Regions from separate parts of the Ligilactobacillus salivarius genome, predicted to be linked through region 2. Evidence: a T-box and tRNA genes for the amino acid it is inferred to sense, from the RefSeq annotation. Region 2 holds a T-box; the other holds one or more tRNA genes.
What was found. The T-box of region 2 lies ahead of tyrS (tyrosine--tRNA ligase). A T-box ahead of a tRNA ligase gene usually reads a tRNA of that ligase, here a tRNA-Tyr.
Positions count from the first base shown of each region.

Region 1 (17,002 bases), 150 kb from region 2:
CTTTCTTTGAAAAATACGTAAATTGGAATCTTGACGACTATGTATCAATTATTAACGCACCTACTGATGACAAGCCATATAATCATATGTACACTATCGAAATGCTTGGTAATGTCCTAGGCGAACGTGAAGTAAGACATTTAAACGTTGATATGAACACCTTCCGTCAAGTAGCAATTAAGCAACTTGAATCTGGTGAAAGTGTTTGGTTTGGTTGTGATGTTGGTCAAGAATCTGATCGTAAGAAAGGTATCATGGATACTGAATTGTATCACAAAGATGAACTATTCGATGTTGACTTTTCAATGTCTAAAGCTGAACGCTTAGATTATAGTGAAAGTTTAATGACTCACGCTATGGTATTAACTGGTGTAGATCTAGTTAATGGCACTCCAACTAAATGGAAAGTTGAAAACTCATGGGGAGATAAAGTTGGTACTAAAGGATTCTTCGTTATGAGTAATAACTGGATGGAAGAATATTGTTATCAAGTTGTTGTAAACAAGAAATTCTTACCTGAAGAATTACAAAAAGTTCTTACTGAAGAACCTAAAGTCTTAGCTCCATGGGATCCAATGGGTTCATTAGCTTAGTTTAACTTAAATAGTCATTTAAGAAATTATTTGACAACAACTAAGGTGATTGCTTTTTAATCACCTTATTACATATTTTTAATTCTATCTCTTATCATTAATATAGAGATAAATAAAAGTGATTTAGCAATAATATCACATACAAACATAAAGGCTGTAGATTAAATACAGCAACTGCTATTTCACTGCAAACAAGGTATAGTATAATTATGGAAAGAACAAAACTTATTAATCAAGCACAAACTGATATCAAAGAATTATTAGGGATACTCAATAATTATGAAAAAAAACAATCTGAATTGTTAGATATTATTGATGTTTTAGCACAAGTTTATCGTAAATTACCTGAAACTAAAAATCCTGAAGCATTACTTAATCGATTGGTTAATTACATTCGTAGTGTAGCTTTAGCTGGACGAATTCACTTTCCAACTAATGAAGAAAAATTAATTGCTGATATTGGCGTCTTGGGACAAAGAGCTGGTTTAAATGGTGTCTATATGGCTGACTACTCTGCTAAATCTCAATTCTATAGCATTTTCGAAGAAATTCCTCGTCATTAATTGAAGAATTTTAATTATCGTTAATACTAGGGCAACTTCATATTCTAATGAAGTTGTCTTTTTGTATTTCTAAGTATAAAAAGCTCTATGAAAACTACTAGTTCCTCATAGAGCTTTTTTCCTAACAACAAAAAATTAGTCAACTATATTCAATATTCACATTAATTTTTCATTTTAATATTTTCTTTGAGATTACTCGAAGTTTATTATCTAATTCATAAATAATTGGTTCAGCATTAGCAACTTCTACGCCATCAATTCCTTCATCGCTAATAATTTCAATATATTTAATCATTGCTCTTAACGTACTTCCATGAGCAATCACAATTTGATTATTTCCATGTAATAACTCAGGTGCTATCTCATCAACCCAATATGGTAGTATTCGATTGTAAGCATCCTTTAAACTTTCTGCACGTGGAATAATTGTAGAAGGATATTTCTTATATTTAGGTTCTTCTATCCTTTCATCCAACATAGGAGGAACGGTATCAAACGATCGTCTCCATAAAGCAACTTGGTGTTTTCCATATTTACGCTTTGTAAATTCTTTATTTAATCCCCTCAATGCTCCATAATGACGTTCGTTTAATCTCCAAGTCTTTTCAAGTGGTATCCATGACTGATTAATTTCATCTAATACAATCATTCCCGTTTTTATAGCTCTCTCTAACAAAGAAGTATGAGCTTTAGTAAAAGTAATATTTTCTTCTTTTAATTTTTTTCCTGCAACTTTAGCTTGTTCACAACCTTTAATTGTCAATGGAACATCTGACCAACCAGTATAAATATTTGCCTCATTAGCCGTACTTTCCCCATGTCTAAGCAATACAAGCTTAACCAAAATTCATCACTCTCTTATCTATCAGATATTTTGCGTTATTACCATCAATATTGGAACAACAATTAATGATGTTAACGTGGTTTCTGTAACCATTACAGCTGCATATTCCGAATCTGCTCCATATAAGTTAGCTACAACAGGAGCATTCGTCATAACTGGCATCGCTGCTTGTAAAATAAATACTTGCTTCATTAACAAAGGAATATTAGTAGGTGTAACTAGTATGTACATCATTAGAGGAGCTAAAATAAATCTCCCTAATAACAACAAAAGATTATCTTTTCCAATAGAGATTCTATTAAGTCCTGCTTTAGAAATTGAAATACCAATAAAAATCATAGACAATGGTATTGTCAAATTACCTAGATATAATAAATCTGAGTTAACAAATGTCGGTAATTTCACTTTTAACAATACAAAGATAACCCCAACTATAAATCCCAACAATGGAGGTGAAAATATTTTACCTAATGTTCTTTTTAAATCAAAAGCTGTTTTCTTATCACCATCTCTTTGGATTAAGTAAGTACCAATTGTCCAAAAAAATGTTGTATTAGCCATATAATAAATTAATACATAGGGGATACTTTTATTACCAAATAAGGCCATATTAATCGGTAAACCTACAAAAACTGTATTAGAGTTAAAAAACATTGAAGTAAATAAACCCGCATGTTTATCCTGGATTTTAAAAATATGAACAACGGCAAAAGCAATTCCCATCAAAATTAACATCGAAATTACCGGGAATCTCAAATCAGGTATCATTCGTAATAATTCTTTAGCTGAAAATTTACTAACAATTGTCCCCAACATATAACAAGGTAATGATACTTGGGTAACGATTTTAGCAATTAATTTGGTTGATTTATCATCAAACCATCCCTTTTGCTCTAAAAAATATCCCACAGCAATCATTACCAAGATTACTAATACACCGGAGATACTCTGGAAAAATACTGCCATCTAATCACTCTTTCTCTATCCTTAATTAATGAATAGTATAACATACAATTATCATCAATTATTCACCAAATTCTAAAAGAATAGATCCATAAGCTAAACCAGCACCAAAACCTGTTAATAGAACTTTACCTGTTATATTTTCATCTTCAAACTTTCTAGCCAAGGCTAATGGTATTCCAACAGAAGAAGTATTACCACATTCCTTAACATCAGTCGCCACCCTATTTAGAGGAACTTCAATCTCTTTTGATATAATTTCTATCAATCGTAAATTAGCCTGATGAGTTACAACATACGATAAATCTTTGGAGTTCACTTTATTTGTCTCTAAAAACTCCTTAATATGCTTAACTATATCTGTTGTTACAAAATTATAAACTTCTCTTCCATTCTGATAAAAAGCGTCCATACTTGGATAATTATCACTAGATATTTCCTTAAGAGGAGTAATTCTACCACTATGAATAACTTCCTCATTTCCTACCGTAACCAATTTCTCAGATAAATAAATGTTTTCTTTTTCATCATCAGTCGCCTCTACAATCATTCCAGCAGCACCATCGCCAAAGAAAACAGCTGATGTTCTATCCTTAAAATCCATCATTTTAGAATTTGTTTCAGCACTAATTACCATTGCTCGACGATATAAACCTGAAACTAAAAATTTATGGGCTGTACTTAAAGCATAGATAAACCCAGCACAAGCTGCAGAAATATCAAAGGCAAAAGCTGACTTTAAATTTAACTTCTTCTCTACAATAGCTGCTGTAGATGGTGTAATTGCATCTGGAGAGATAGTTGATACAATTAACAAATCTATGTCCTCTGGCTTAAGATTTGCTCTTTCTAGAAGTTTTTTTCCTACTTCAGTAGCTAAATCTGACGTATTTTCATTAAAAGCATAGTACCTTTGCTTAATACCTGTATGACTTTGAATCCACTCATCAGATGTTTCCATAATTTTGCTCAAGTCATCATTTGTCACAACATTATCAGGTAGGTAACCTGCTATAGATACCATTTTTATTCCCTTATTCATAAAGAACCTCACTTTATTTTTAGTCATCAAAATATATTATAAAATAAAAAAGCATAGTAGCCAATATAGACTCCTATGCTCACCTCTGTATGCGGGTAAATGGATTCGAACCATCACGGGCAATAATGCCCACCAGATCCTTAGTCTGACGCGTCTGCCAATTCCGCCATACCCGCGACAACAGAGATAATTATATCAAGTTTAACCCTATTTAGCAAGTGCTTATTCAATTAATTTTAATTTCCCGTGACAATGAGAACATACATATTTGCTAGTATTTATTTTTCTTTGTCGATAATACTTTTTTCCACAATTTTGGCAAACATAAATATCTTTATAGCTTGCCTTTAAAGTTGGAGCATATCTTAAACCTCCAACTTTTTTCAATAATATTTTAAAATCTTTATCCCTATGCTGATGCCCATAACCATTAATATGGAGATGATAATGGCATAGTTCGTGTTTAATGACACCTATCAAAGTATCCATATCACATTCTGTTAACATCCTAGGATTAATATCTATATTATGATTACTTAAAAAATACCGTCCCCCAGTTGTCCTCAACCTACTATTAAACTTTATTTCGTGCTTAAATTCTCTATTAAAATAAGAATTAGAAATTTTTCGAGTTAGTTCTAATAGTTCTCTATTATTCATTTGGATTTACCATTGTTAATTGAATTCTCTTTCTATTTAGATCAACATCTTCAACCCAAACAGTAACTATCTGTCCTACCGCAACTACATCTCGTGGATTAGAAACATATTTCTTACTTAGTTTTGATAAATGCACTAGTCCATCTTGTTTTACACCAATATCAACAAATGCTCCAAAATCAACAACATTTCTTACCGTACCCTCTAGTTGCATTCCTGCTTTTAAATCTTCTATTTTTAAAATATCTGATTTCAATAAAGGCATTGGCATACTTTCTCGACCATCGCGCCCTGGTTTCATCAAACTTTTTACAATATCTTTAACAGTTATTACTTCTAATTCATTATCTATTGCATATCTTTCAACATTAAATTTCGCTAACTTATCGTTTATAGTGTTAGTACCCATATCTTCTTTAGTAATACCTAGATCCTTTATCAATTTTTCTGCTAGCGTGTAACTTTCTGGATGTATATCTGTATTATCTAGAGACTCATTCCCATCAATAATCCTTAAAAAGCCTGCCGCCTGCTCATAAGCTTTAGGACCTAATCTAGGAACCTTTTTTAACTCTTTTCGATTTTGAAATTTTCCATTTTCTTCACGATAAAGAATAATATTTTGAGCTGTTGTTTTATTCAATCCAGAAATATAGGTTAGTAATTGGATACTAGCTGTATTCAAATTCACACCAACTTTATTAACTGCAGTTTCAACAGTCGCTTCAACTTCGCTATCTAGTTGCTTTTGTGGTAAATCATGCTGGTATTGTCCCACACCAATTGATTCAGGATTAATCTTTATTAATTCTGCTAAAGGATCTTGCAATCTTCGAGCTATACTTACAGCCGAACGTTCTTCTACGTTAAAATTCGGGAATTCATCTCTTGCTATTTCACTTGCTGAATATACAGAAGCTCCTGATTCATTTACAATTACGTAATATACTTCTTTATCTATCTTCTTTAAAACTTCTGCTACAAATTTTTCTGATTCTCGACTTGCTGTACCATTCCCAATTGCTATCATGTCAACATTATATCTATTTATCAATGTCTCTAATTTTTCAGCAGCTTCTTTTCTTAATTCAGGATTTGGTTTCTCGCCTTTATGCTTTTCATGTGGATAAATCACATCTTTAACTAAAAATTTCCCAGTCTCATCAATAATCGCTAATTTACAACCAGTTCTAAATGCTGGATCCATTCCTAAAATAATTTTATTTTTCAAAGGAGCTTGCATTAATAAATTGTACAAATTCTCACCAAAAACTTTAATAGCCTCATTTTCAGCTTTTTCAGTTAAAGTTGCTCGAAGCTCTCTTTCAATGGCAGGTTTGATAAATTTTTTATACGCTTCAGTATATGCCATTTCTACATAGTCATTACTTGTACTTTTCTTACTACCAATTATTCTAGAATGTAAATATCTTAGCGCATAATCGTCATCTGTACTTATTTTTACTCGTAAAATTCCTTCTTTTTCACCGCGGTTAATTGCTAGAATTCGATATGATGTTAATTTAGACACTACTTGTTCGAAATCATAGTAATCTTCATAGGTACCATTTTCATCTTTCTTACTATCTTTTTCCTTAGCAATTAATACTCCTTTTCTAGACATTTGCTTTCGCACCCAATCTCTTAATTGTGCTTCTTCACCAAATGCTTCTGCTAAAATATCAACAGCACCATTTAAGGCAACTTCTTCATCAGGTACTTCTTTATTAAGATACTTCTTAGCTTCTACCATTGGCGCATCGCTATTTACTCTCAATAACCACTTAGCTAATGGTTCTAATCCATTTGCAACTGCCTTTTGTGCTTTAGTTTTTCTTTTCTTCTTATAAGGTAAATAAATATCTTCGACCTCTTGAAGAGTACTTGCATTATTTATTTTATTTCTTATATCTTCTGTAAGTTTATTCTGTTCTGAAATTTTCTTAAGAACTTCACTCTTACGTGTTTCTATCTTTTCATTTCTTTGATAAGTTACTTGGATTTCTCTTAATTGGACTTCATCTAAACTTCCAGTTAGTTCTTTTCTATATCTAGCTATAAAAGGAATAGTATTTCCTTCTTCTAGCAATTCAATTACTTTTTCTATTTTTTTAGGATTATACTTTAATTCAGCATTAGTTAATTTTAAAACTTTTTTATCCATCGATACTTTCCTTTCTCATAATAAAAAAGTTAGGCTTGTCTTAGAACTTACCTAACTTTTAAAAAACATCTATTTCCAAAATGTATCGTATACATTAATTGGCATATGACGTTTATGTTCTGTTTTTAAGAACCAATTTTCAATTTTTTCTGCTACATTATCAGCTACTTCTTTACCTTCTAGATAATCATCAATATCGTTATAAGTAACACCTAAGGCAACTTCATCAGGTAAGGCTGGTCTATCTTCTTCCAAATCAGCAGTTGGAACTTTCTTGTATAAATGTTCAGGTGCATTCAATAATTCTAACATCGCTCTTCCCTGACGTTTATCTAAACGCCAAAGTGGAGTAATGTCTGCACCACCATCACCATACTTGGTATAGAAACCTGTAATTGCTTCAGCTGCATGATCTGTACCTACCACTGCTCCTGAAACAGCACCAGCAATTCCATATTGAGCAATCATTCTTTCACGTGCCTTAATATTACCCTTATTAAAGTCACTAATTTCAAGTCCATTTTCTTCGATACTTTGAACCATTGCATCAGCTGCTTGTTTTATATTTACTCTAACAGTCTTATCAGCTTGCATAAATTCAATTGCATCCATAGCATCTTGTTCATCAGCTTGATCTCCATAAGGTAATCGTACAGCAATAAATTGATAAGCATCGTCGCCTGTTTCTTCACGCAATTCAGAAATCGCCATTTGAGATAACTTTCCAGCTAGGGTAGAATCTTGTCCACCAGATATTCCCAACACTAATGCTTTTAGAAATGGATGTTTTTTCAAATAATCTTTTAGAAAATCTACTGAACGACGAATTTCTTCTTCCGCATTAATTTCTGGCTTTACTTTCAATTCATTGATAATTCTCTCTTGTAAAGGGCGCATAATTAAACCTTCTTCTCTTTTAAATTTTACCACTATTAATTTTTTCATGAATATCATGGATTATCTTCATCTTATTATCATAACAATCTTTAGATAAATCAACAGGATATTCTTGTGGATTCAATTCTCGACGATATTCTTCCCACAAACTATCCAATCTTTCATGGGCATATTGTTTAATTTCATTCAAGGATGGTAAGTCATATACTTGTTCACCATCAACAAAAATATCTTTTAATAAAGGTCTTGCAGTAAAATCTTTGACTTTCTTGTTAATATAAGTATATTGAGGATGGAACATGTATAATTCTTCTTCATTACGTGGATCTTCATACCATAAAGCAACGTAATCTCCTTCAGACTTTCCATCAGCCTTCTTATTAATTCTCCATACTTGCTTACGACCAGGTGTAGAAACCTTGCTAGCATTACTTGAAATCTTAATAGTATCTTCCATTTCACCATTTTCATCTTCAATGGCTACCATCTTATATACCGCACCTAAGGCTGGTTGGTCATAAGCTGTTATTAACTTAGTACCTACACCCCAAACACTAATCTTAGCACCTTGCATTTTCAAGTTCATGATTGTTTTTTCATCTAGGTCATTTGAAGCATATATTTTAGCATCTTTAAATCCTGCTTCATCTAATTGTTCGCGCACACGTTTAGATATATAAGCCATGTCACCAGAGTCTATTCTTACACCTAAGAAATTAATCTTATCGCCCATTTCTTTAGCGACTCTGATAGCATTTGGAACACCACTCTTCAATGTATCATATGTATCTACTAAGAATACACAATCTTTATGTGTAGTTGCATATGCTTTAAATGCTTCATAATCATTACGATATGCTTGTACGAGTGCATGAGCATGGGTACCACTAGCAGGAATACCAAAAATCTTTCCTGCACGTACATTACTTGTAGCATCAAAACCACCAATATAAGCTGCTCTTGTTCCCCAGATGGCTGCATCTAGTTCTTGAGCACGTCTAGTACCAAATTCCATTAAAGCATCATTTCCAACAACAGAACGAATTCTAGCAGCTTTAGTTGCTATCAAAGTTTGATAATTTACAATATTTAAAATAGCAGTCTCAACTAACTGACAATCTACCAAAGGACCCTCAACTTGAATTAATGGTTCTTTGTTAAAAACGACTTCTCCTTCAACAACAGAACGAATTGTAGCAGTAAATTTGAAATTTCTAAGATAATCAATAAAATCATCTTTGTAACCAACTTCATCCCGTAAGTATTCCAAATCTGTCTCAGTAAATTTCAACTTATTGATATAGGAAACAAGTCGTTCCAAACCAGCAAAAATAGCATAACCATTATCAAAAGGCAAATCTCTAAAGAAAACTTCAAAAATTGCTTTTTTCTGGTCAATACCCTTTCTCCAATATGTCTCAATCATATTTAATTGATACAAATCAGTATGTAAAGTATAACTATCATCTGGTAATGTTTTTTTCATAACTCTATGTCCTCCTCAGTTACTATGAACTGGGTTATATTTTCATACAAAATGTACGAATTACTAATTTAACTTTTATTTTATCACTTTTAGTAAATATCGTCTAAAAATATTGTATAATTAATTTAAATTCTATTTGAAAGAGGATTCTATGTTTAATAAATCAAAACTCGTAAATATCTTAGGAATTAATTTTCTGTCAATAACTAACAAGCAGTTTGTAGATCAATTAAAAACTGACTCTAATCTTCACTTGAATCGTTTTGTAGTTACTGCTAATCCTGAGATTGTACTTGCTGCTAGAAAAGATAAAGAATATGCTAGTATTATAAATTCTGCAGACTATGTTGTTGCTGATGGCATTGGAATTATTAAAGGGGCTAAAATTCTTAAAAAGCCTCTTCCTGAAAGAGTTACAGGTTATGATACTATGCTTTCACTACTTTCTTGGGCAAATCAAGAACATATGAAAATTTATTTTTTAGGTGCTAAACCTGAAGTTGCACAGACATTATCTTCAAAAATTAAGGAAACTTACCCAGGAATCCATATTGCTGGAATCAATGATGGTTATTTTAAAGATGATAGCTATATTGTCGAAACAATAAAGAATAGTAACCCAGATATTATTTTTGTAGCACTAGGATTTCCTAAGCAAGAATTTTTTATTAACAAGTATCGCCATATTTCTGATTCTATTTGGATGGGAGTCGGTGGTAGTTTCGATGTCCTAGCCGGATACTCAAAACGTGCACCAATTTTTTGGCAAAAACACCATTTAGAATGGTTTTATCGTCTTCTTCAAGAACCTCAACGAATAATTAGAATGATGGCTCTACCTAAATACATGTTACTCATATACAGAGAAAAATTCTTAAAAAAATAAGTTAGTATACAAAAATGGCTTAAAATCATGTTACTCACAACATTGATTCTAAGCCATTATTTTATTGCTACACTATTTTTCTAAATAAAATTCGTACCTATCACCTGCATATTGGGTACGTACATACTCAAAAGGACTTCCATCTTGTAAGAAAGAAACTTGTCTTAACCTTAAAATAGCATCACCTTTCTTTAATTGTAAAAAGTCCGCTATTCTTTCTGAAGCTAACATAGCAGATACCGTTTGTTGAGCATGACCAATAATTAACCCATTTTCTTCTAGAGTTCTATATAAAGATGAAGTAATCTGAGTTTTGTCATAATCCTTTACCAATTCTAATGGTACTGTGGCCACTTCAAAACAAATAGGCACATCATCAGCAAATCTAATTCTTTCCATCCTTAAGACTTTCTGATTATCATCTAAATTCAATTTTTCACTTTCACTTAGTGAGGGAATAGTAATTAAATAAGAGACGGTTTTACTAGTTGGTACTTTCCCTTGAGCTTCTGTAATTTCTGTAAAACTCGTAATTCCAGACATTTTTTCCTGAACTTTTTTTCTTGCTACAAAAGTTCCTGAGCCAATTTTTCTCTCAAGGATTCCTTCGTCCACTAAAGTTTGAATAGCTTGACGTAAAGTCATTCTACTAACAGAAAAATTTTCAGCTAGTTCTCTTTCTGATGGAATCTTTTCTCCTATTTTCCACTTACCAGCTTCTATATCTTTTTTTATTTGATTATGAATCTGTATATAAACAGGTGATACCATCTTATATCCCCCTCTCTATCCCTTATCTTTTGAAATTGTTGCATCTACTCCTTTAACAATAGAAGTCATAAAACCTGCTTCTTCCATTGCTAATAATCCAGCTACTGTTGTTCCACCAGGAGAGGAAACATCATCTACTAATTCCCATGGTGTTTTATCTGATTTCAACACTTTTAATGCACTTCCTAAAACGGCTTGTGCAGCTATTTGAGTTGCTTTTTGCTTATTTAATCCATATTTAACACCTGATCGTGCTAAACTATCAATAAAGAAGTACACGAAGGCTGGGGAACTTCCAGCTAAAGCTACAAATGTACTAAAGTCTTTTTCTTCAATATCTGCAACTTTACCTATCTTTTCGAATAATTCTTTTACAAGCTGGTAATCTTCATCACTTACATTATCATTCTTATGTAAAGCTGTCATTCCTTCACCTATCTCTACATTAACGTTAGGCATTGTTCTTACTATTTTTACATCTTTACTTCCTAGTATATCCTCTAACTCAGCTACAGATACACCTGTTACAACAGATACTAAGACTGGATCGTGAGTTAGAACTGAATCTTTTACTTCTTTTAAAACTTTTTCTACTACAATTGGTTTTACTGCTAAGAAAACAACATCTGATTTTTCAATAACTTCACTATTACTTTCACAAGCAGATACTCCAGTTTCTTGACTATATACTTCATAATTGGATTTATGTGCGCTATGAATAAAAATATTCTTTGCTTCTACACCCTTACTCATTAGACCTTCAATTATGGCTTTTGCCATATTTCCTACACCTATGAAACCAATCTTCATAATCTCAACCATCCTTTGCTTTACAGTAATAATAAATGTAATAAAAAAACGCAAATCATCAACATGATCTGCGCTAGAATTGGGGTAGCTGGATTCGAACCAGCGCATCACGGGATCAAAACCCGTTGCCTTACCGCTTGGCTATACCCCAATATGGTGGAAGGGAGTGGATTCGAACCACCGAACCCGAAGGAGCGGATTTACAGTCCGCCGCGTTTAGCCAGACTTCGCTACCCTTCCATATTTCTTGAATATGTACATCACATATCCGACTTAATTATCATACATGTTTTTTGATAAAAAAGCAAGAGAATATTCAAAAAAAATAATAATTTTTTTATTCCAGTAAAAAAGAGTCTAGCATATTTACTAGACTCTTCTAAACTAATTTTATAAAACACCTGACATTAACTTTTCAATCTTAGGTACAAAGAATAACAAAATAATACCAAATGCAATTGTAATAGCACCAACTACACCATAATACATAACTTCTGTACCATGACTATACAATTTAACTATTTGTGCATTGATAGCTTGTGCTGCAGCATCACCTAAGAACCACATACTCATCATTTGTGATTGGAATGCTTTAGGTGCCAATTTAGTAGTTACTGATAATCCAATTGGTGAGATATTCATTTCACCAATGATTACTAAAGCCCAACTAATAATCAACCAGAATGGGCTAACTAACTTATCAGTTCCAAATAACATTCCTGGTAACATCATCCACATAAATGATAACCCTGCGAAGAATAAACCTATTGAGAATTTCATTGGTGATGATGGTTGTTTGCTTCCTAATTTTACCCATAACCATGCAAAGAATGGTACGTAGATGATAATGAATAATGGATTCATACTTTGGAATAAACTAGGTGCAAAGTGGAATCCAAACAATGATAATCTTGTTTGTTCACCAGCAAATAAAGCTAAAACAACTGAACCTTGTTCTTCAATTGACCAGAATAAAACTGAGGCAATGAATAAAGGTATATATGCCAATACACGTGAACGTTCTACCTTAGTTATTTTTCTACTACTTAGCATTAACACAAAATAGTAAATTGGAATTAATACAGCAATAATAGAAATTAAATTGATAATATTAGTAATATTTAGTGCATTCAATAAATTCATAATTATTAATATTAATGCAATTGCAGCAATACCAATAACTGTTTTTGTAAGTAAACCTTTTAATTCATCAGATTCAATTGGATCTGTAGGATATAAACTATCTTTCGATAAGTATTTTCTACCATCTAACCAATATTGTAATAAACCAAAGAACATACCAATAGCTGCTAAAGAAAAACCTAAATGGAAGTTAACGTTAAATCCTAATTGCCCAACAACAATTGGTGAAACCAAGGCACCAACGTTAATACCAAAAACAAAAATATTAAACCCAGCATCTCTACGAGGGTCATTTGAAGAATACAAACTACCAACCATTTCTGATACATTAGGTTTTAATAAGCCAGTACCCAAAACAATCAAGATAATTGATAAGAGCAAAGCTCCCTTACCATATGGTGTTGATAATGCAATATGACCTAGCATTATTAATACACCACCGATAAATACTGTACGGCGACTTCCTAAAATTCTATCACTTATGAAACCACCAATAACACTAGATAAGTATACAAGCGATCCATATATAGCCATGATAGAAGCAGCTGTGGTCTTATCAATTCCTAGACCACCATCGGATACGGAATAGTACATATAGAATAGTAAAATGGCACGCATACCATAGTAACTAAACCGTTCCCACATTTCAGTAAAGAACAAAGTTGATAATCCACGAGGATGACCAAAGAAAGCTTTGTCCATTGATTCTGAATTCATAAATTAAATTCCTCCAAACTTAAGTGATGTAATTTTTTATACATCACTTTGTCTTTTTTATAATTAATTTTGAATAAAATTAAAAATAACGACATATATAATTATAAGTTACCTTAATAAAAAGGTCAATATCCTTAATATTTTAAAGATTTTTTTAATGAATATGAAAATATATTTTTGCATATTTATTATTTACTAATTAAAATATTATGGTATTAAAAAAAGGAGCATATCTGCTCCTTAAATCTATATAGCAATTTCCTACCCTCGCAAGAGGCGTTCCTCTAACTACTCTCGGCGTTACGAAGCTTAACTTCTGTGTTCGGAATGGGAACAGGTGTATCCTTCGTGCCATCATTACTACATAAGCGGAAGACGGGATTCGAACCCGCGACCCCCACCATGGCAAGATGGTGTTCTACCACTGAACTACTTCCGCATACTGCACGGCGACTTCCTACCCTCGCAAGAGGCGTTCCTCTAACTACTCTCGGCGTTACGAAGCTTAACTTCTGTGTTCGGAATGGGAACAGGTGTATCCTTCGTGCCATCATCACCGCACTATTTACTTGAGATTTTATTCTCTCAAAACTAGATATCATTTATCTCTTTCACCGAAAACTCACGTTTTCTCTACTTGGTTAAGTCCTCGATCGATTAGTAATGGTCCGCTTCATGCCTCACAGCACTTCCACTTCCATCCTATCTACCTGATCATCTTTCAGGGATCTTACTTACTTACGTAATGGGAAATCTTATCTCGAGGTGAGTTTCGCACTTAGATGCTTTCAGCGTTTATCTCATCCATACTTAGCTACCCAGCGATGCTCCTGGCGGAACAACTGGTACACCAGCGGTATGTCCATCCCGGTCCTCTCGTACTAAGGACAGATCCTCTCAAATTTCCTACGCCCGCGACGGATAGGGACCGAACTGTCTCACGACGTTCTGAACCCAGCTCGCGTACCGCTTTAATGGGCGAACAGCCCAACCCTTGGGACCGACTACAGCCCCAGGATGCGATGAGCCGACATCGAGGTGCCAAACCTCCCCGTCGATGTGAACTCTTGGGGGAGATAAGCCTGTTATCCCCAGGGTAGCTTTTATCCGTTGAGCGATGGCCCTTCCATACGGAACCACCGGATCACTAAGCCCGACTTTCGTCCCTGCTCGACTTGTAGGTCTCGCAGTCAAGCTCCTTTATGCCTTTACACTCTGCGAATGATTTCCAACCATTCTGAAGGAACCTTTGGGCGCCTCCGTTACCTTTTAGGAGGCGACCGCCCCAGTCAAACTGCCCACCTGACACTGTCTCCCGCCGTGATTGCCGGCGAGGGTTAGAGTGTTCATACAACGAGGGTAGTATCCCACCAATGCCTCCATCGAAACTAGCGTTCCGACTTCTACGGCTCCTACCTATCCTGTACAAGTTGTACAAACACCCAATATCAAGCTACAGTAAAGCTCCATGGGGTCTTTCCGTCCTGTCGCGGGTAACCCGCATCTTCACGGGTATTATAATTTCACCGAGTCTCTCGTTGAGACAGTGCCCAGATCGTTACGCCTTTCGTGCGGGTCGGAACTTACCCGACAAGGAATTTCGCTACCTTAGGACCGTTATAGTTACGGCCGCCGTTTACTGGGGCTTCAATTCTGAGCTTCGCTTACGCTAACCCATCCTCTTAACCTTCCAGCACCGGGCAGGCGTCAGCCCCTATACTTCATCTTACGATTTTGCAGAAACCTGTGTTTTTGATAAACAGTCGCCTGGGCCTATTCACTGCGGCTGAGCTTGCGCTCAGCACCCCTTCTCCCGAAGTTACGGGGTCATTTTGCCGAGTTCCTTAACGAGAGTTCTCTCGCTCACCTTAGGCTACTCGCCTCGACTACCTGTGTCGGTTTGCGGTACGGGTGATTAAACTCTAACTAGAAGCTTTTCTTGGCAGTGTGACGTCTCTCACTTCGCTACTAAATTTCGCTCCTCATCACAACTTATCCTTAAGTAGATAAGCATTTGACTCATCTACAGACTTGTTGCTTGAACGTACATATCCAACAGTACGCATCGATAGCCTCCTGCGTCCCTCCATTGTTCAAACAAGTTTAACCAGTACAGGAATCTCAACCTGTTATCCATCGCCTACGCCTCTCGGCCTCGGCTTAGGTCCCGACTAACCCTGGGAGGACGAGCCTTCCCCAGGAAACCTTAGTCATACGGTGGACCAGATTCTCACTGATCTTTCGCTACTCATACCGGCATTCTCACTTCTAAGCACTCCACCAGTCCTTACGGTCTAGCTTCGCCGTCCTTAGAACGCTCTCCTACCATGTACCTTACGGTACATCCACGATTTCGGTAATGTGTTTAGCCCCGTTACATTTTCGGCGCAGGATCACTCGACTAGTGAGCTATTACGCACTCTTTAAATGGTGGCTGCTTCTAAGCCAACATCCTAGTTGTCTATGCAATTCCACATCCTTTTCCACTTAACACATATTTTGGGACCTTAATCGGTGGTCTGGGCTGTTTCCCTTTCGACTACGGATCTTATCACTCGCAGTCTGACTCCCGGATATAAATCTGTGGCATTCGGAGTTTATCTGAATTCAGTAACCCAAGACGGGCCCCTAGTCCAAATAGTGCTCTACCTCCACGATTCTTAACTCCGAGGCTAGCCCTAAAGCTATTTCGGAGAGAACCAGCTATCTCCAAGTTCGTTTGGAATTTCACCTCTACCCACACCTCATCCCAGCATTTTTCAACATACACGGGTTCGGTCCTCCAGTGCGTTTTACCGCACCTTCAACCTGGACATGGGTAGGTCACCTGGTTTCGGGTCTACGTCAACGTACTATCTCGCCCTATTCAGACTCGCTTTCGCTACGGCTCCGGACTTTCCTCCTTAACCTCGCACGCTAACGTAACTCGCCGGTTCATTCTACAAAAGGCACGCCATCACTCATTAACGAGCTCTGACTACTTGTAGGCATATGGTTTCAGGAACTATTTCACTCCCCTCCCGGGGTGCTTTTCACCTTTCCCTCACGGTACTGGTTCACTATCGGTCACTAGGTAGTATTTAGCCTTGGGAGATGGTCCTCCCGGATTCCGACGGAGTTTCACGTGTTCCGCCGTACTCAGGATCCTGAACTGAGGAAACGAAGTTTCGCTTACGAGGCTATCACTCTCTTTGGCTAATCTTCCCAGATTATTCAACTACTTCATTTCTTGGTAACTCAAATGTTCAGTCCTACAACCCTAAGAAGCAAGCTTCTTAGTTTGGGCTCTTCCCGGTTCGCTCGCCGCTACTGAGGGAATCGAATTTCTTTCTCTTCCTGTGGGTACTTAGATGTTTCAGTTCCCCACGTCTACCTTCAACTAAGCTATGAATTCACTTAGTGATAACAGGCGGTAAAACCTGTTAGGTTTCCCCATTCGGAAATCTTCGGATCATAGTTTACT
Region 1 is NZ_CP117983.1:1,285,504-1,302,505, forward strand. It holds gene PTA89_RS06395 (C1 family peptidase) at 1-593, shown strand, start outside; gene PTA89_RS06400 (bacteriocin immunity protein) at 803-1,156, shown strand; gene PTA89_RS06405 (2,3-bisphosphoglycerate-dependent phosphoglycerate mutase) at 1,326-2,000, opposite strand; gene PTA89_RS06410 (AEC family transporter) at 2,022-2,966, opposite strand; gene PTA89_RS06415 (beta-ketoacyl-ACP synthase III) at 3,025-4,005, opposite strand; tRNA gene PTA89_RS06420 (tRNA-Leu) at 4,096-4,181, opposite strand; gene PTA89_RS06425 (SprT family protein) at 4,228-4,665, opposite strand; gene PTA89_RS06430 (Tex family protein) at 4,658-6,829, opposite strand; gene nadE (ammonia-dependent NAD(+) synthetase) at 6,899-7,726, opposite strand; gene PTA89_RS06440 (nicotinate phosphoribosyltransferase) at 7,746-9,212, opposite strand; gene PTA89_RS06445 (WecB/TagA/CpsF family glycosyltransferase) at 9,364-10,098, shown strand; gene PTA89_RS06450 (GntR family transcriptional regulator) at 10,171-10,869, opposite strand; gene proC (pyrroline-5-carboxylate reductase) at 10,885-11,679, opposite strand; tRNA gene PTA89_RS06460 (tRNA-Gln) at 11,759-11,830, opposite strand; tRNA gene PTA89_RS06465 (tRNA-Tyr) at 11,834-11,919, opposite strand; gene PTA89_RS06470 (peptide MFS transporter) at 12,070-13,539, opposite strand; rRNA gene rrf (5S ribosomal RNA) at 13,788-13,904, opposite strand; tRNA gene PTA89_RS06480 (tRNA-Gly) at 13,907-13,978, opposite strand; rRNA gene rrf (5S ribosomal RNA) at 13,984-14,100, opposite strand; rRNA gene PTA89_RS06490 (23S ribosomal RNA) at 14,177-17,002, opposite strand, start outside.
Region 1: it encodes a tRNA-Tyr, which carries the amino acid that the T-box ahead of tyrS (tyrosine--tRNA ligase) is inferred to sense. The anticodon was not compared.

Region 2 (17,002 bases):
TTTGACTGGCATGAACGGTATGGGTCATATTGAAAAACTACTAAAATACTTTAAACCTGAAAAAGTTTTAGCAGGTACTGCCCTTGTTGCAACAATTCTAAAAGCACCTGGAGAAGTAGATTTCGTTGGTAAGCCTGGAGCTGGATCTATGAATTTAGCTAACTACACAGAGAAACCTGATGAAATGACACATAAAGTTGTAGCTGAATTAGAAAAAGCCAATATAAATCCTACTTTGACTACAAACTTCAGAGGTACTCTTATGGCTAAAGTTGTATTTAACTCAGTGGTCAATACGTTATGTACTTTATTTGAAATAACTATGGGAGAATATGCTAATTTCGAAAAGGCAGATGAACTATCCCGTGCATTAATTGACGAAGCTTATGACGTTTGTGAGCGCGATGGCGTAAAAATGCTACAAACTAGAGAAGAAGAATTGGCTACTGTCAACTATGTAAGTAAAGTTGCTAATCCACTCCATTATCCTTCAATGTATCAAGATATGAGTAAAAATCGCCCTACTGAAGTAGATTACATCAACGGATATTTAGTAAAACTTGGACGTAAACATAATTACGAAGCTAAAACACATGCCTTCTTAACAAACTTAGTTCATCTAGCAGAACATACTCGTCAAGAAAAATTACGTGAAAAATAATTAATAATTAAAAAAAGTGTATCTCAATCCAATTTCAACTCGGATAAGAGATACACTTTTTATATTATCTTATTTTACTCTTGCCAAGAAATACTTCTTCTTACCACGTCTAACGATTACAAATTTACCATCAAATTCTGCAGATGGATTAATTGTGAATTCTAAATCTTGAATTCTATCTCCGTTAATTCTAATTGCACCATTTGTCACGTCTTCACGAGCTTGACGCTTGGAACTTTCAATTCCAGTATCTACAAGCCATTCAACGATGTTCTTAGGTTCAGCAGTTACTTCTACACTTGGCATGTTCTTAAATCCTTGTTCAATTTCACTTGCTGTTAAGTCTTTAACTTCACCAGAGAATAATGCTGCAGAAATGTGTTCAGCTTCCTTAACTGCTTCTTTTCCGTGTACAAATTCTACAGTTTCTTCTGCTAATCTTCTTTGAGCTTCACGTTTTTCTGGTTGAGTCTTAACTTTTTCTTCTAAGTCAGCAATTTCTTCTTGAGATAAGAATGTAAAGTACTTCAAGTATTTAATAACATCTCTATCATCTTGGTTTAACCAGAATTGGTAGAATTCATAAGGTGTTGTCTTTTCAGGATCCAACCATACTGCTCCACCAGCTGTTTTACCAAATTTAGTTCCATCAGCTTTTAACATTAATGGGATAGTCAATGCATAAGCTTCAGCCTCGCTACCTTCCATCTTATGAATTAAATCTATACCAGATGTAATATTTCCCCATTGATCAGCTCCACCAATTTGAAGTTGAACATCATTATTCTTCCATAAATGATGGAAGTCAATAGATTGAAGAATTTGGTATGTAAATTCAGTAAATGAAATACCTACTTCTAAACGACTTGCAACAACTTCTTTATTAAGCATTGTATTTACATTAAATAACTTACCATAGTCACGTAAGAAACCTAATAAATCAATTTTAGAAAGCCAATCACGGTTGTTCACAATTGTGATATTATCCTTTCCAAACAAATACTTCATTTGCTTAGTTAAAGCTTCTTCATTATGGTGAACTTGTTCCATTGTTTGTAGTACACGTTCAGATTTTTTTCCTGAAGGATCACCAATTGAACCTGTACCCCCACCAATGATGATATGTGCTCGATGTCCAGCTTCTTGGAATCTCTTTAACATCATAAATGGAATTAAATGACCGATATGAAGGCTATCTCCAGTTGGATCGACCCCACAGTATAAACCTACTGACTTTTTATCTAATAATTTTCTTAACCCTTCTTCATCAGAAACTTGGTTAATCGCACCACGCCATGCTAATTCATCTAAAATATTCATTAGATACACTCCATTCTTTTGATAATAAAAAAGTCCCTAACGTTAATAATAACATTAGGGACGAAAAATTATTTCCGCGTTACCACCCAGATTGCTTAAAAAGCCACTCTGTCATCTTTATCGGAATGACCCGAACAAGCTCCATAGTGTAATTCGATTGATAGTTTATCTTGATTCACAGCACCATCAAGTCTCTTAAAAATTGACTATCAAATCTACTAATCTACTTCATCACTTTAATATGTCATTAATAATATGATAACTTTCATATAAAGTCAATAGCTAATCAGCTATCTTAGCTTGGCATTCTGGACATAATCCATAGACCTCATATTGACTATTAAAGACTTTAAAGCCTGTTTTCTCAGCCGCATCTTTTTCTAATTTTACATATTCATCATTAGGTACATCGATAATTTTATTACAGTTTACACAAATAACGTGATAGTGTGGTTCTGCAAAATAATCATATCGCATATGTCCTTCGTTGTCTGGCGTTACTTCAATAATTAACTTTCTGTCCATAAATAACTCTAATGTATTATAAACAGTTGCCAAACTTACGCTAAAGCCATTTTCCTTAACATATGAATAGATCATTTCAATTGAAGGATGCTCCTTAGATGACATTAAGTATGCTAAAATTACTTGTCTTTGTGGAGTATTCTTAATATGACGCTTCTTTAATTTTTCTGCAGCCATCATTAATTGTTCCTGGTTATTCATACGGTTTCCTCCTCCACTTTATAACTTTTATAAACTAATTTCTCTAACATTATTATGATACAAAAATCAAATTATGTCTAGCAATATATTGTATTAAATTTTTAATAACTATTTAAAATATCTTGCACTTTTAATATCAATGTTTTTAATATATCCGCCACTACACCAGGTAAAAGACGGTTTAAATTTCCTAGCCAAAAAAGACGTACTTCCATTAGTAATAAGCACAACATGAAACCCATCACTAAATATTCACTTAATTGACCAGTTTTATAAAATGCAAATTTTCCACCAAATGACGAACCTGATTTTGTAAAAGGATATAACCACTTAACGCCTCTTTGAGAAAAACTATCCTCTAACAAATGAAGTAAATATCCTAACATTAACCAAAACACAATATTTTCAATCCTATCAGTCAAATATTGTTTTTGGATAAATTTGACTATTATACCTATCAAGATAAATCCTAGCAAAGAATGTGTAATACCGCGATGACCAAAAGCTTTATTAGTTACACCACTTACCATTTTATGCCTCTTTCCAAGATAAGAACTTGGATGATCAATATCTGGTAATAAACTTCCTACTGCTAATACTCCAACATTTACGAGTGTTAATTCATTTGTCAACGACATCAAGGGTAATCCTAATGCTAAAGTTGTTGTAATATGAGTCTTCGCCTGCATTATTATTCCTCTTTAATGTACTTTTATTTAGAAATCCTTTCTATAACTTATCTTACTTTTTCCATAATTGCTAGATATTTTTACTTGGAATGGTATTTGTTCTTGCAATTCTTTAACATGACTGATAATCCCTATCATTCTATTTTTTCCTTCAATCGTCTGCAAGGCTTCCAATGCTATCTGTAATGCATCGCTATCCAAGGAACCAAATCCTTCGTCTACAAATAAAGCATCCACAAATATTCCACCAGCATTAGCTTGGATAACCTCACCTAAAGCTAGTGCTAGAGCTAAAGCAGCAATAAAACTTTCACCACCTGATAAAGTTTGAACTGGTCTAACTTTCCCAGCGTTATCATCGTATATATTAATCTCTAATCCTGTATTACTACTATAACTACCTTTTTCATCTTTTATTTGGAAACTATATCTTCCTTGAGTTAATTCTTTCAAACGTCCATTAGCAACATTTAACACTCTTTGAAGGTACATTTGTAGCACATATCTTTCCAAACTCAACTTAGTAGCACTTTTACCAGTCATTACATCTGATAATTGTTTCCATTCTGCCATTAACTTATAATTTCCTTTTTGTTCTTGCAGTAATTGTTCTACTTCTTGCTTTATTTTTTGTATATGGTTAATTTCCGTTGTAATATCACTAAATTCTGCTTGGAATGTTAGAAGTTCTTTTCTTTTATCAGCAATCACACTATTACGTTCAACTAAATTTGGCATTTCTCTATTATTAATTGTTTTGTCCAATTCCGATATTTTTGTTTTTACTATTAATATTTGTTTTTCATAACTATTAATTTCATTATTAATAGAATCTAATCGTGCTAGATCCTTAGCTAAGGAAGCTATTTCTTCTAAATTAATCTCACTATTTTCTATTAATGTAGTTATTTCTTTATTAATTTTACTTAACCCTTTTTTCTTACTTTCTAATTCTTGGTCATTGCTATCAATATCAGCTTGAACTTTAATTAATTCTGCTTTAGTATCTTGAAGTTCTTTAGTAATTTTATCCTTACTTGCTTGATAATCTTCCACTCTATTTTTAGCATCTGTAATATATTCTTCAACCTGTTTTACATCATTAAATTCAGGATTCAACTGCTTTTTTTGTTCTTGTAAAGTAGTTTCAGTCATTTTTAAGCGATAATATACATCGTCATATTGTTCTTTTAATTTATCTTTTTCTTTCTCTAAATTAGCTATTTCATTTTTTATTAATTGACTGTCACCTTTTAACTTTTCTCTCAAGCTAACTTTATTTTCAAGATCTTTTGCTTTTTTCTGATACTCATCATTTTTAATCTGAAATATTTCTTGTAGTTCTAATAAAGAATGTTTTTCCCCTAGTTCAAAATCAAGTATTATTTTATCTATGCTTTCTTTTTTATTTTGTTCTAATTCTGTTATTTCGTCTGTTATAGATGTTAGTCTTAACTTAAATTCTTTTGCTTTAGATCTTTCAATTTCAGCTTTCTTATTCGCTAATTTTACATCTTCCTCAGTTACTTGTTCCAATTCATCTATTTTAGCTGGTAATGGATGTTCTTTAGATCCGCATACTGGACAAGGTTCTCCTGGTGCTAATTGTTTAGCAAGAAAGTAAATTTGATTTTTTATCCACAAAGTATTTAACTTTTCTTCAGTATCTGTACTTTCTTGTACTAATTCTTCCTGTTCTTGATATTTCTTTTCTAATTTTTCTTTTTGTAATTTCTTTGATTCAATCTCACTATCTAAATGATCTACTAAATCTATTTTTTCGCTCAGTCTAGTTAATTTATTATTCTCATTAACCAACTCAACTTGTTTCTCATCTAAATTTTCTAACTTAGCTAGTTTTTTTTCTAAATCATTATAGCTTACTTTTTGTTTTTCTAGTTCTTTTACTGAATTATCAAGCCTATTTTTAGTATCTTGATGATTCTTATCCAAATTATCCAATTTTTCTTGATTTACTTTTACATCTTGATAAATTGGTAATTTTACTTCTAATGTTGAAATCTTATTTTTTAGATTCTCAATATTTTCTTGTTGCTTTTCTAGCTCTTGGGCTTCTATTTTTGCAGATTCATGTTTTTGAATTAAAAATTTACTTTCTTGATTTAGTAATACCAATTTGTCACTTTTTTCTTTTATCTGTAATTCTAAATCAGTTTTATTGTTAAATATTTGTTGATTTTTTTGATACCAAGCCAATTTATAAGCGTAAATTTTCTTTAATTCAATCTTATCTTGATTATTTTCTAGAGATTGTAGTTTATGTATATTGTCCTCTTTTTGCTTAATACTATCTGCTAATACTTTTTCATTTTGATAAGTCTCAACCAAGTTATCAAGTTGCTTTTGACTGATAGTTATATCGTTATTTACTTTTTCTTGTTTTTTCTTTTTTTCTTCAATTTGGTTATTAACTTTAACTATCCATTCTTCGTCATTAATTTCATCATTATCTTCAATTTCTACTTGTTGTCGGATTGTTTGTATTTGTGTTGTTAACTTTTCATTTTCACTTTCATTGACTTTTGCTTGTTCTTGGATTTTCTCTGTCCATTTTTGATATAGACTCGTTCCAAATAATTTTCTTAATATCTTTTCTCTATCAGCACTATTAGCATTCAAGAAATTTCTGAATTTTCCTTGTGGTAATAAAACAATTTGTGTAAACTGCTGTGCATCCAAGCCGATTAAGTCACGTAAAAATTTATCTGCCTGATTTTTTTTAGTAATCTCGATATTTTCTTGTTCTTTATTGATATATTTTACTTTTACAGAAGCCTCAATATCTCTAGTTCCATTTCCTCTCTTTTTAGCTAAATTCATTTTGGGGCTACGAATAACTGTGTACTTTATTCCATTATGCTCAAATACAAATGTCACTTCAGTTGCATCATTAGGTGTAGCAAAATCAGATCTCATCTGCTTAGCGTCTCTTTCATCGCCAGAAGTATGATCGAATAAAGCAAAACTCATAGCATCAAAAATGGTTGTTTTCCCACTACCTGTTTTTCCACTGATTAAAAATAAAGGTGTATTATCAAACTCTGTAAAATTCATGGTTTCATCAATATATGGTCCAAAGTACTTCATTCTTAACTTTAATGGTTTCATTTTTTATTCACATCCTTTAATGCATTTTCTACCCATTTTTGCTGATTTGAAGTTAATTTCTCACCTGTAACTTCAGTAAAAAAGTCACTAACTAATTTCATGGGATCAGTTAAATCTCTTTCTTTATTCTCTTCTACTTTCAGCTCTTGAATTTCACCAACACGCCTCAATTCTAAGATCTTAGGATAGTAATTTCTTAATTTATTAATCACATCTGGAATAACCTTAGTGTCAGTCAATCTAATGGCATAATAGTCTTCTTTAGAATACTTTTCATATACCGATGGAGAAATTAAATTGTCAAATGAATCTTCTAATACATTTATTTCATGAACTGGAACTAATGGAACAAATTTAGGTGCTATTTTTTCAGTATCTACAATCCAAACACCCTTTTGAGATGTCGCTTCTGACACTGAAAATTTTACAGGTGATCCACTATATTTTATAGTCTCTGCTTGACTTGCTCTTGCATCATGTAAATGTCCTAACGCAACATAGTCAAAATCATTCAAATAAGAAGTTGGAATGGCGTCTAAACCACCGACCATAACATTAGTCTCAGAATCAGTTTGTGTACTTCCAGCAGCAAAAAAATGTGCAACCAACACATGTTTCATGTTAGGTTTAAACTTTTCTTTTATTTTTTCTACAATAAGTTGCATCGCTTCTTGAACATTTTTCAAATTTTGTCTGTCAAAATAATTTCTTACCTCTTGTGGTTCAAAATATGGTAAGAGAAAAAATTGTGTGTCTTCTATTTCTACTGGTTCAAATGCTCCAGAAATTTTTGTATTTAAAAATAAATTTGTAGCTTTAAACCATTCACTACCAGTATTTAATCTTGTTGCTGAATCATGGTTCCCACTTATAACTAATAAAGGATACTTATCAACCAGATTTAGCCTCTTTAATTTTTCATTTACACTTTTTACTGCTTCTTCACTTGGTAATGATCTATCATATAAATCACCAGCTATAATAATTGCATCAACCTTTTCTTCCTCTGCAATTCTTTCAATTTGTTTAAACGCGTCATCTTCTTCATAATTCAAGTCAAAATTGTGTAGTTTTTTTCCTATATGCCAGTCTGCAGTATGTAAAAATTTCATATTACCCCTCCGAACATAAGTTTTATATTAATTTTACCATATTATAGTGGTAATAAAAAAAGTAGTAGTTAATTTAATTTTTTTACACACTACTTTCAATCCTAAAAAATCTCTTTAATTTTTCTCGTAACAACTTCTTATACTAAGTAATATCTTCGTAAAATAACCAAAGTTTTATCAATATTTCGATTTTTATGAATAATTTCTGGATATTTTTTACTTTTTTTGTTACATTTTTCAGTACTTTATATTTTTTTGTAATTCCCATTATATCAACATTTAGATCATTAAATAGTCTAAAATATTACAAAATATTACATAATCATCGAAAAAAGTAATTTATATGCTATATGCCTGTTATATTATTTTTTTATACTTATAAGCGTTGATACATAGGAGAACTTATTCAAATTATTAAGCTATGTATATTATTCTAAGATTTAGATTTTAAATAAGAATTTTTTACAGGAGTGAATATTTTATATGAAAAAAACAGCAGTTATCGCATCAGCCGCAGCATTAACAGGTGTCTTTGCTTCCACAGCAGTTGCAAACGCAGATACAGTTACAGTTAAATCAGGTGATACAGTTTCAAAACTTGCTAAAGATTACAATACAACTGTTGACGCTATTGTTAACACAAACAAATTATCAAATGCTAACTTAATCTTCGTTGGTCAAAAACTTGAAATTGGTGAAGCTACTCAAGCAGATAACAACCAACAAGCAGCTCAAGATCAACAAAGTCAACAAGTTGCTCCAGCTGCAAGTTCACAACAAGCTACTACAAACTACAATACAACTTCTAATTACACATCCAATGTTTCTGGTAACGAACAAGCTGCTAAGGAATGGATTGCTGCTCGTGAATCTGGTGGCAATTATGGCGCTCGTAATGGTCAATACATTGGTAGATATCAATTATCTGCTTCTTACTTAGGTGGAGATTACTCCCCTGCTAACCAAGAACGTGTTGCAGATCAATACGTAGCTAGTCGTTATGGTTCTTGGTCAGCTGCTCAATCTCACTGGTTATCTAACGGCTGGTACTAAGATTTAGCCACAATTACTATATTGAAATTAATTTTTAAGTCTCAATCCTCTTAGATTGGGACTTTTTATTTTGCCAAAAATCAGCATAATAAAAAGGCATCAACATTTATTCCAATGTCGACGCCTAAGGAGATTCTTATAATAAATTTAGATTGGCTAATTGATTTTAATTAAACTTCTACGCCATATTCTTCAAAATATGCAGTTAAAGGTTTTAATTCAGCACCATCATAACTTGCGAAGAAATCTTCTACTGTCTTTTCAGCATGTGTTGCTTGATAAGCAGCAGAAATTGTTTCAACAAATTTACCATCTTCAACATGTAATTCTAGTTCTTCTACCGGAATTCCACGCTTATCAGTAATCTTAGCATCAATTAATACTGGACGACCAGCCTTTGTAGTAGCTAATGCTTCGTCAAATGCTGCAGGAAGTTCTTCAAGAGTCTTCACTGTAATTCCCTTTACTCCCATTCCTTCTGCAATTTTAGCATAGTCAGCATCTACTAAATCAATACCAGAATGATTCATTTCAAAAATATCATCTTGTTCTGATTTAATAAAGTTTAGTGTTTGGTTAGAAGTTACAATGTTGATCACTGGCAAATTGTATTTAACTTCAGTCAATAAGTCTTGCATAACCATTGAGAAAGCTCCGTCACCAGAAATATTGAATACTTGGCGATCTGGATAAGCTAATTGACCAGCAATAGCTGCAGGTACTCCGTATCCCATAGTTGCAAATAATGCAGAAATTGTCCACTTTTTATCGCCTTTAAAGTCTAAGAAACGGAAACTATTGATAATATTATCACCTGTATCAATGCCAAAAACAGCATTTTCTTCAGCAATTCGATTAATTTCACGGTACACTTGTTCAAATGAAAGTGGACCTTCTTCTTTATACATTAACTTGTTAAGATATTCTTTCCAATCTTTCATAGCTGCAACACTTGCTTTAAAGAATGCACTTTCTGGAGCAGTTTCACTTCTTTCTAAAGCTTTTGCCAAGAATTCTCCTGAATCTGACCAAATTCCTAGATCTAAGAAATGATGTCTACCAAAATGGGATCTGTCATTATCAATTTGTACAAACTTAAAGTCATGTGTACGATATACCAAGTTAGCAAATGGGAAATCTGCACCTAAAGCAATTACTAAATCTGCTGTTGCAAATGCTTCATCTGCAGCTTTAGAAGCAGCACGGTTTAATGTACCTAAATTACCTTCATAGTCATCAGGAACAGAACCTTTTGCTAAACCTGTAATTGTTACCGGAATTTGTAATTTTCTAGATAACTCTATTAACTTATCAGCATTTTCTTTAATACCTGAACCCACATGGAAAATAGGACGTTTAGCATTCTTAACTAATTCTAAGAACTTGTCAACTTCTTCATCTGTTGGTGCTGGTTTAGGTTCAGCTTTATCTAGAATTGTAGTAGATGCATAGTCTACATCTGGAATTTCTACATATCCAAAATCGTTAGGAATTACAACTACTGCTACACCTTTATTCTTATAAGCTTCACGAATTGCTTTATCAACAACATAAGGTAAACTTTCCGGTGTCATTACAATACGATCATATACTGCTACATCTTGGAACATTGGAACTTCAGGAAATTCTTGGAAATAATCATAGTTCATATTAGTATGAGGAACTTGTCCTACTAATGCTAAAACAGGTGCATGATCTTCCTTAGCATCATAAAGTCCATTTAATAAATTAACTGCACCAGGTCCAGCAGAACCAAAAGTTACACCTATTTGTCCTGTTAATTTTGCGTGAGCAGCTGCAGCTAAAGCACCTACTTGTTCATGTCTAACTTGAACATAATTGATATTTTCTTTTTCAATATCTAGCGCTTTCATTGTTGAGTTAAAAGAACCTCCTGGATAACCATAAATATCCTTAACTCCCCATGCTTCTAAAACTTTTAACATAGCAACACTTGCTGCAATTTTCTTTTCAGTCATAAATAGAACCTCCATAAAACAAATCTAAATTATACATTGCAAACGTTTTCTTTTCGATTACGTTTTATAGTGTACTACTTACTTACTTTTAGTTCAAGTGTTTTGTGCAACTTTTTTTATTTTATTTTATATTCATTAGGATCAGCATCTAAAGGTTCATATTCATCCATTTGACTATCGCGGTAATCCCACCATTCATTTTCATATCCTACAAATCCTGCTTCAAGCATCGCATCATTTAGGATCTTATAATTTTTCTCTTGTTCAGGGGTTCTTGGTGCTTTTCTAGCAGCCATTTCAGAGAAATCATCAAATCCAGTTTGCATCTCTACTTCATTTCCTAAATTATTAGTTAAAGTTAAGTCAAATGTAACACCTTTTTGATGGCTGAAATTTGGATTAGGTTCAGCCACAAACTTAGGATCAGGATAAACTTCAAATAATTTTTTCTGAGATTTTACAGGACGATAAGCATCCCATACTTTCAATCTATATCCTTGTTTCTTTACAATTGCACTTGCTTCAGCTAGTTTGTATACGGTTCCAGTTCTAGCTATAGCAGTAGTAAAATCATAAATTACTTTGCCTGTAAAATTATCTTCTGTCGCATATTTTAGATCAACAATAATATCTGGATCTAATTTCTGAATATTAGTAAATCCTGTTAATTTTTTATCCATCTAAATCACCTCTGTCTTAAATTATAACTTATAGATCTATTATTTTCTCTTCCTACTTTTTAACTTATAAATCATTTTAAAGTTGACACCGTGTCACTTTTGGTATATGATACTTTTTGTAAAGTTGACACCGTGTCACTAATTAATTTAAATCAAAGGAATGATAATTTATGCCTTCATCCACATTTGAACATTTATCTGAAAAAAAGAAAAACACAATTATTCTTGCCTTACTCCATGAATTTTCAAAAGTATCTTTGAGCAAAGCTCAGGTTGCACCAATTGTTAAAGAAGCTGAGATCGCACGTGGTGCCTTTTATAAATATTTTTCTGATTTAACTGATGCATATATTTTTCTTTATAAGTTAGCAATGAAAGATATTCATACTCCTTTTATTTCTAAGAGTGATCAAACAGCCGATGCTTACGTTCAGCAAACTCGTGATTTTTTGACCAATACTCAAAAAAGTAAATATTATGACTTAATAAGGATGCATATCTTACATAACGAACATCATATTCCTGCCAAACCAATGTCTCCTGACGTTTCCCCTTTAGTTTGGGCAGTTGCTGAGTTATGTCATGCAACAATTAGAGAAAGTATGAGTTCTCCTGATAAACAAGATAAATATCTGGAACAACTTTACGTAGTTTTGACAAAGCTTTTGGAAAATTGAAAGGAATGATATTGTATGTTTCTCGCTTTAAAAGAAATCAAACATGAAAAGTTACGTTATGGTTTAATCATTGCCATGATCGCCCTGATTAGTTATTTAATCTTTATCCTAACAAGTCTTGCATTAGGTCTTGCTCAAGAAAATACTGCTGCTATTGATAGTTGGAAAATAAAGAGTGTTGTCCTTAATAAAGATTCTGATACTAATTTACGTCAATCGTTATTAACTACCGAACAAGTAAATAAACTGACAAAGAACAAAAATAATGCTGTTATTGCTGAGGCTACAGTTGTTGCTAAAGCTACTGATAAAGAAAAGCAATCTGCTTCTTTTATCGGACTAGAGAAGGAACAATTTATTAATCGTGACTTAAAAATAAGTAGTGGTAGAAAATTTACTAATAATCATGAAGTTGTGGTTGACGATTCTTTTAAACAAAAAGGATATAAATTAGGAGATTATCTAACCTTAAATTCAGATAGTACTAAATATAAAATTGTTGGATTCACTCATAATGCTAAAATTAATATTTCACCTATTATTTATGGAACTACTACAACATGGCAAAATTTGCGTGGTATGGGATCTAATTTCGGTGGAAGTGCTATTGTTTCTAAAAAAAATTCAATCAAAAATACTGATACTTCGTTAAAACTTTATACAGTTGAAGATGTTATTAATAAGTTACCAGGATATTCTGCTCAGAATTCAACTTTTATCTTTATGATTGGATTTTTGATGATTATTTCCTTAATTATCATTGCGGTATTCCTTTATATAATCACGATTCAAAAAATTGGCAACTATGCTGTTCTCAGAGCTCAAGGTAGTCCTGCTAAACTTCTAGTTAATGCTACTTTTTATCAGTCACTAATACTAACTATTATCGGTCTTGGAATTAGTATCTTTTTAACTATCGGAACGTCATTTTTAATTCCAAATACTGTTCCTATGTCCTTTAACCTAACTTTTATGTTTGTCGTCTCGTTAGGATTAATTTTAATGGCAATTCTTGGTTCACTAATTCCTATCAGAATTGTTCTTAAAGTAGATCCTGTTTCTGTTATTGGAGGATAAAAAATGTCTGTTATTGAATTAAAAAATATTAATAAGTATTTCGGTAAAGATACTGCTCAGGTACATGTCCTACGTGATTTAAATTTTACTGCTGAAAAAGGAAAACTCATTTTAATCCTAGGTCCATCTGGTTCTGGCAAAAGTACCTTTTTAACGATTGCTGGTGGGCTTCAATCTGCAGATTCTGGACAAGTAATGATTAATGATAAAGATATTAGTGCTTTTTCTGCTAAAGAACGTGACAATTTACGATTAAATCAAATTGGCTTTATTTTACAAGCTTATAACTTAGTTCCTTACTTAACTGTCGCTGAACAATTTACTTTAGTTGATAAGATTAAAAAAGTAAATAATCTTTCTAAGGAGGCATTGAATCAATTATTAATTAAACTAGGTATCGATAATTTGATTAATAAATATCCAGATCAACTATCTGGTGGTCAAAAACAAAGAGTGGCTATTGCTCGAGCCTTATATACCAACCCTGAAATTATCTTAGCTGATGAACCAACAGCTGCTTTAGATAGTGTAAAAGTTAAAGAAGTTGGTAGTTTACTGGCCAATCTAGCCCATGACCAGAATAAAGCAATTCTTGTCGTCACACATGATATTAGATTAGAAAAATTTGCCGATGAAATTTACCAATTAGATGATGGAAATTTAATAAGATCTAAATAATATAATATTAGGCGCAACAATTCATTTCATTTGTTGCGTTTCTTTTTGTGGTGCTATACTTAAATGTATATTTTATCTAGAGAGATAGGAGATCCGTAATGAATTTAAATGATACTATTAAAACGCAACTTAATCATCGCTCTATTAGACATTTCAAGAATCAACAACTTGATAAAGAAACCTTAAATACTCTTTATGAAGTTGCAAATCATACTGCAAGTAGCCAGTTTCTTCAACAATTCTCTATTATTCATGTTACAGACAAGAACAAACGCACTAAGTTAGCCGAAATTTGTAACCAACCACCAGTATCTGAAAATGGTGAACTTTTTATCTTCTTAATCGATCTACATCGCAATGTAAAATTGCGCCAAGAAGCTAACCTTGATGATGGTCGCTTGCATACAATGGATTTGTACCTTCAAGGCTTATCTGATGCTACTTTAGCTGTTCAAAACATGTACCTTGCAGCTGAAAGTTTAGGCCTAGGAGGCGTAATTCTAGGTAGCATTCGCAATGATATTCGTGCTGTTAATGAATTATTCAATCTCCCTGATATGGTAATTCCTGCCTTAGGTTTGCAAATAGGTATCCCTGATGAAGAAATTCAGCAAAAGCCTCGTTTACCATTATCATTCAAAGTCTTTGAAAATGAATATCAGGATAATCTGTCTACACAAGACTATGAAGATTACGATAAAGAAGTTGAACATTACTATTTAAGTCGCACCTCTAACCCACGTAAAGAGAATTTCACTCAACAAATTATTGGCAAAAATAGCAATCTTAATCGAAAAGTTACCAAACGTGATGAAGTTCTCGAATTAACACATTCTAAAGGTATGCTTTGGAATTAAAAAATTCCTGAGACCTGATTGGCTTACATTTCCAATCAAGTACTCAGGAATTTTTTTATAACATTTCATACAATTCTGGATTTACCCTGTCCATTAATGGTGTTAATTCTTTAACAGCGAATATATCTAATCTATGCATCGCTCTAGAACAAATTGTATAAACTAATTGTCTTTCACTTTCATCATGATAATTATTTCTATTAGCATTCCACATTATTACAGCATCAAATTCTAGTCCTTTTGCTAAAAAGGCTGGCACCACAATTGTTCCTGGAACTAAGCGTTGGTTTTCAGTCTTAATTAAAGTAACTTGAGCACCCTTTTGCTTCAATTCCTCTGTCAATTTCTCACATTCAGCTAATGTTTTGCCAATAATTGCAGTAGTCATCTTTTCTGCATCATTTCTGTGCAATTGCATAACTACATCATTAACTAATTTTTCTTCATCGCTATCAATTGTAATAGTTGGCAATGGTCCTTTGCGAGCAAAAGATGTAACCTTTTCTCCATTTACTAATACTTCTTTTGTAAAGTCTGTTATTTGTTGAGTTGAACGATATGATTGCGTCAATTGAATAACTTTTGTTTTATCTTTGTCAAACATTGTTCCTAGCTCATCCAACAGTGTATGACTGTTTTCTTTCGTGAAAATAGCCTGATTTAAATCACCTAACATTGTAAATTTAGCACGTGGAAAACCAAATTTTAAATATGCTAATTGATATGCTGTATAATCTTGAATTTCATCAATAAATACATGCTTAATATCTACTTCGCCACGTTTTCCCGTAATCAAATCATACAAATACAGGTAAATAGTTACATCAGCTATTGTTAATTTATGATTTTTCAAACGACTGATTGTCATATCGACACCATCGTTCCACTGTTCTAAAGTTAAATCAAATTTTGCTAAATCAACTAGTTCTGGAATATTACGCATGAAATGAACAAACTGTTTATTAATACTTAAAAAGCGATTACGTACAATAGCTCTTTGAACTGGACGTAATTGTTTCATAACGTAACTGCGGGCTAAGAATTTTAGCTCTTGATCACCATTAACAAAATTACGTGGCTCATCACCATATAATTCATTGAGCTCTTCTCTACTTAAATCTTGTATTTGTTTTTGAACACTATCTTGCTTAGCAAGTTCTCCTACCTTACTATTCAGAATTTTAATAAGTTTTTCTTTAGTAGCAGACAAACGATTACGTAGATTGTAATTACTATTAAAACTATAGTAAATTTTCTTTATATCCTTTTTAGAGAAGAAGATTTCTCCATTATATTTTATATCTCTAAATCTCATTCCAGCAGTATTTAAATAATCACTATAATTAGTTGTCGCATTAAACATTGTTAAGCTACTTTTTAAAGCTGAAATTTTTCTTCTTAATGGCTGATTATCTTCATCAAATCTTTCTTGTAATGTCTCTACATGTATCTTAGGTAGACGACGTTGTGAATATTGATAGTAAGTCATTTGAACCATATTTTGTTCCCCTAATTCTGGTAGAACTTGATCAATATAGTCATTAAATAACTGGTTTGGTGAAAATAATACCACTTGACTCGAGCTCAAATTTCCACGATAACGATACAATAGATATGCTACTCTTTGTAATACAGCAGATGTTTTACCTGAACCTGCAGCACCTTGAACAAATAGCAAGTCAGACTTAGTATCTCTGATAATCTTATTTTGTTCTTTTTGAATCGTAGTAACAATGCTCTTCATCTTAATGTCAGAAGATTCGTCTAGAACTTCCAATAACATTTGATCCCCAACAGTTTCATCAGTGTCAAATAAAGTTATGATCTTGCCATCTTCTACCATAAACTGTCTTTTTAGAGTTAATACTGCTGTTTGTGGGCCATCAGGTGTATCATATGTTACTTCTCCTAATTTACCATCATAGTAAATACTAGAAATTGGAGCACGCCAATCATAAATCATAAAATGGTCTGGGGTATCCGCAAACGAACCTAATCCTATATAAATAGATTCCTGCTTACCATCATTCTCAGTGAAATCTATTCTAGCAAAGTACGGCTTTTTCTCTAACTTTTCAAGAACTTCTAATCTCTGTGTTGCATGTTGCCAACTATTTTCGCGTTCTTGCAAAAGTTGTTGCTGTTGTCTTACAGTTAGACCAGTTTCCATAATTCCAGCATAGGAGCCTGTTTTAATTCTGACATTATTTTTAAAATCATCCATAATGTCTTTTCTATCTTGTTCAACCTTATTAATCTCAGATTGATGTCTCTTTTCAGCTTGCTTTATTTTAGCAACAACATCATCCATATGTTTTTGTTCTAATTCTTTTTCAGTAAGAGCCATTTTTAACAACCCCTTTC
Region 2 is NZ_CP117983.1:1,439,131-1,456,132, forward strand. It holds gene PTA89_RS07025 (ketopantoate reductase family protein) at 1-661, shown strand, start outside; gene tyrS (tyrosine--tRNA ligase) at 731-1,981, opposite strand; T-box leader at 2,035-2,222, opposite strand; gene PTA89_RS07035 (Fur family transcriptional regulator) at 2,264-2,707, opposite strand; gene PTA89_RS07040 (metal-dependent hydrolase) at 2,809-3,396, opposite strand; gene PTA89_RS07045 (AAA family ATPase) at 3,424-6,525, opposite strand; gene PTA89_RS07050 (exonuclease SbcCD subunit D) at 6,522-7,637, opposite strand; gene apf (aggregation-promoting factor) at 8,121-8,690, shown strand; gene spxB (pyruvate oxidase) at 8,861-10,669, opposite strand; gene PTA89_RS07065 (M15 family metallopeptidase) at 10,786-11,349, opposite strand; gene PTA89_RS07070 (TetR/AcrR family transcriptional regulator) at 11,520-12,026, shown strand; gene PTA89_RS07075 (ABC transporter permease) at 12,042-13,103, shown strand; gene PTA89_RS07080 (ABC transporter ATP-binding protein) at 13,107-13,781, shown strand; gene PTA89_RS07085 (NADPH-dependent oxidoreductase) at 13,880-14,638, shown strand; gene helD (RNA polymerase recycling motor HelD) at 14,694-16,985, opposite strand.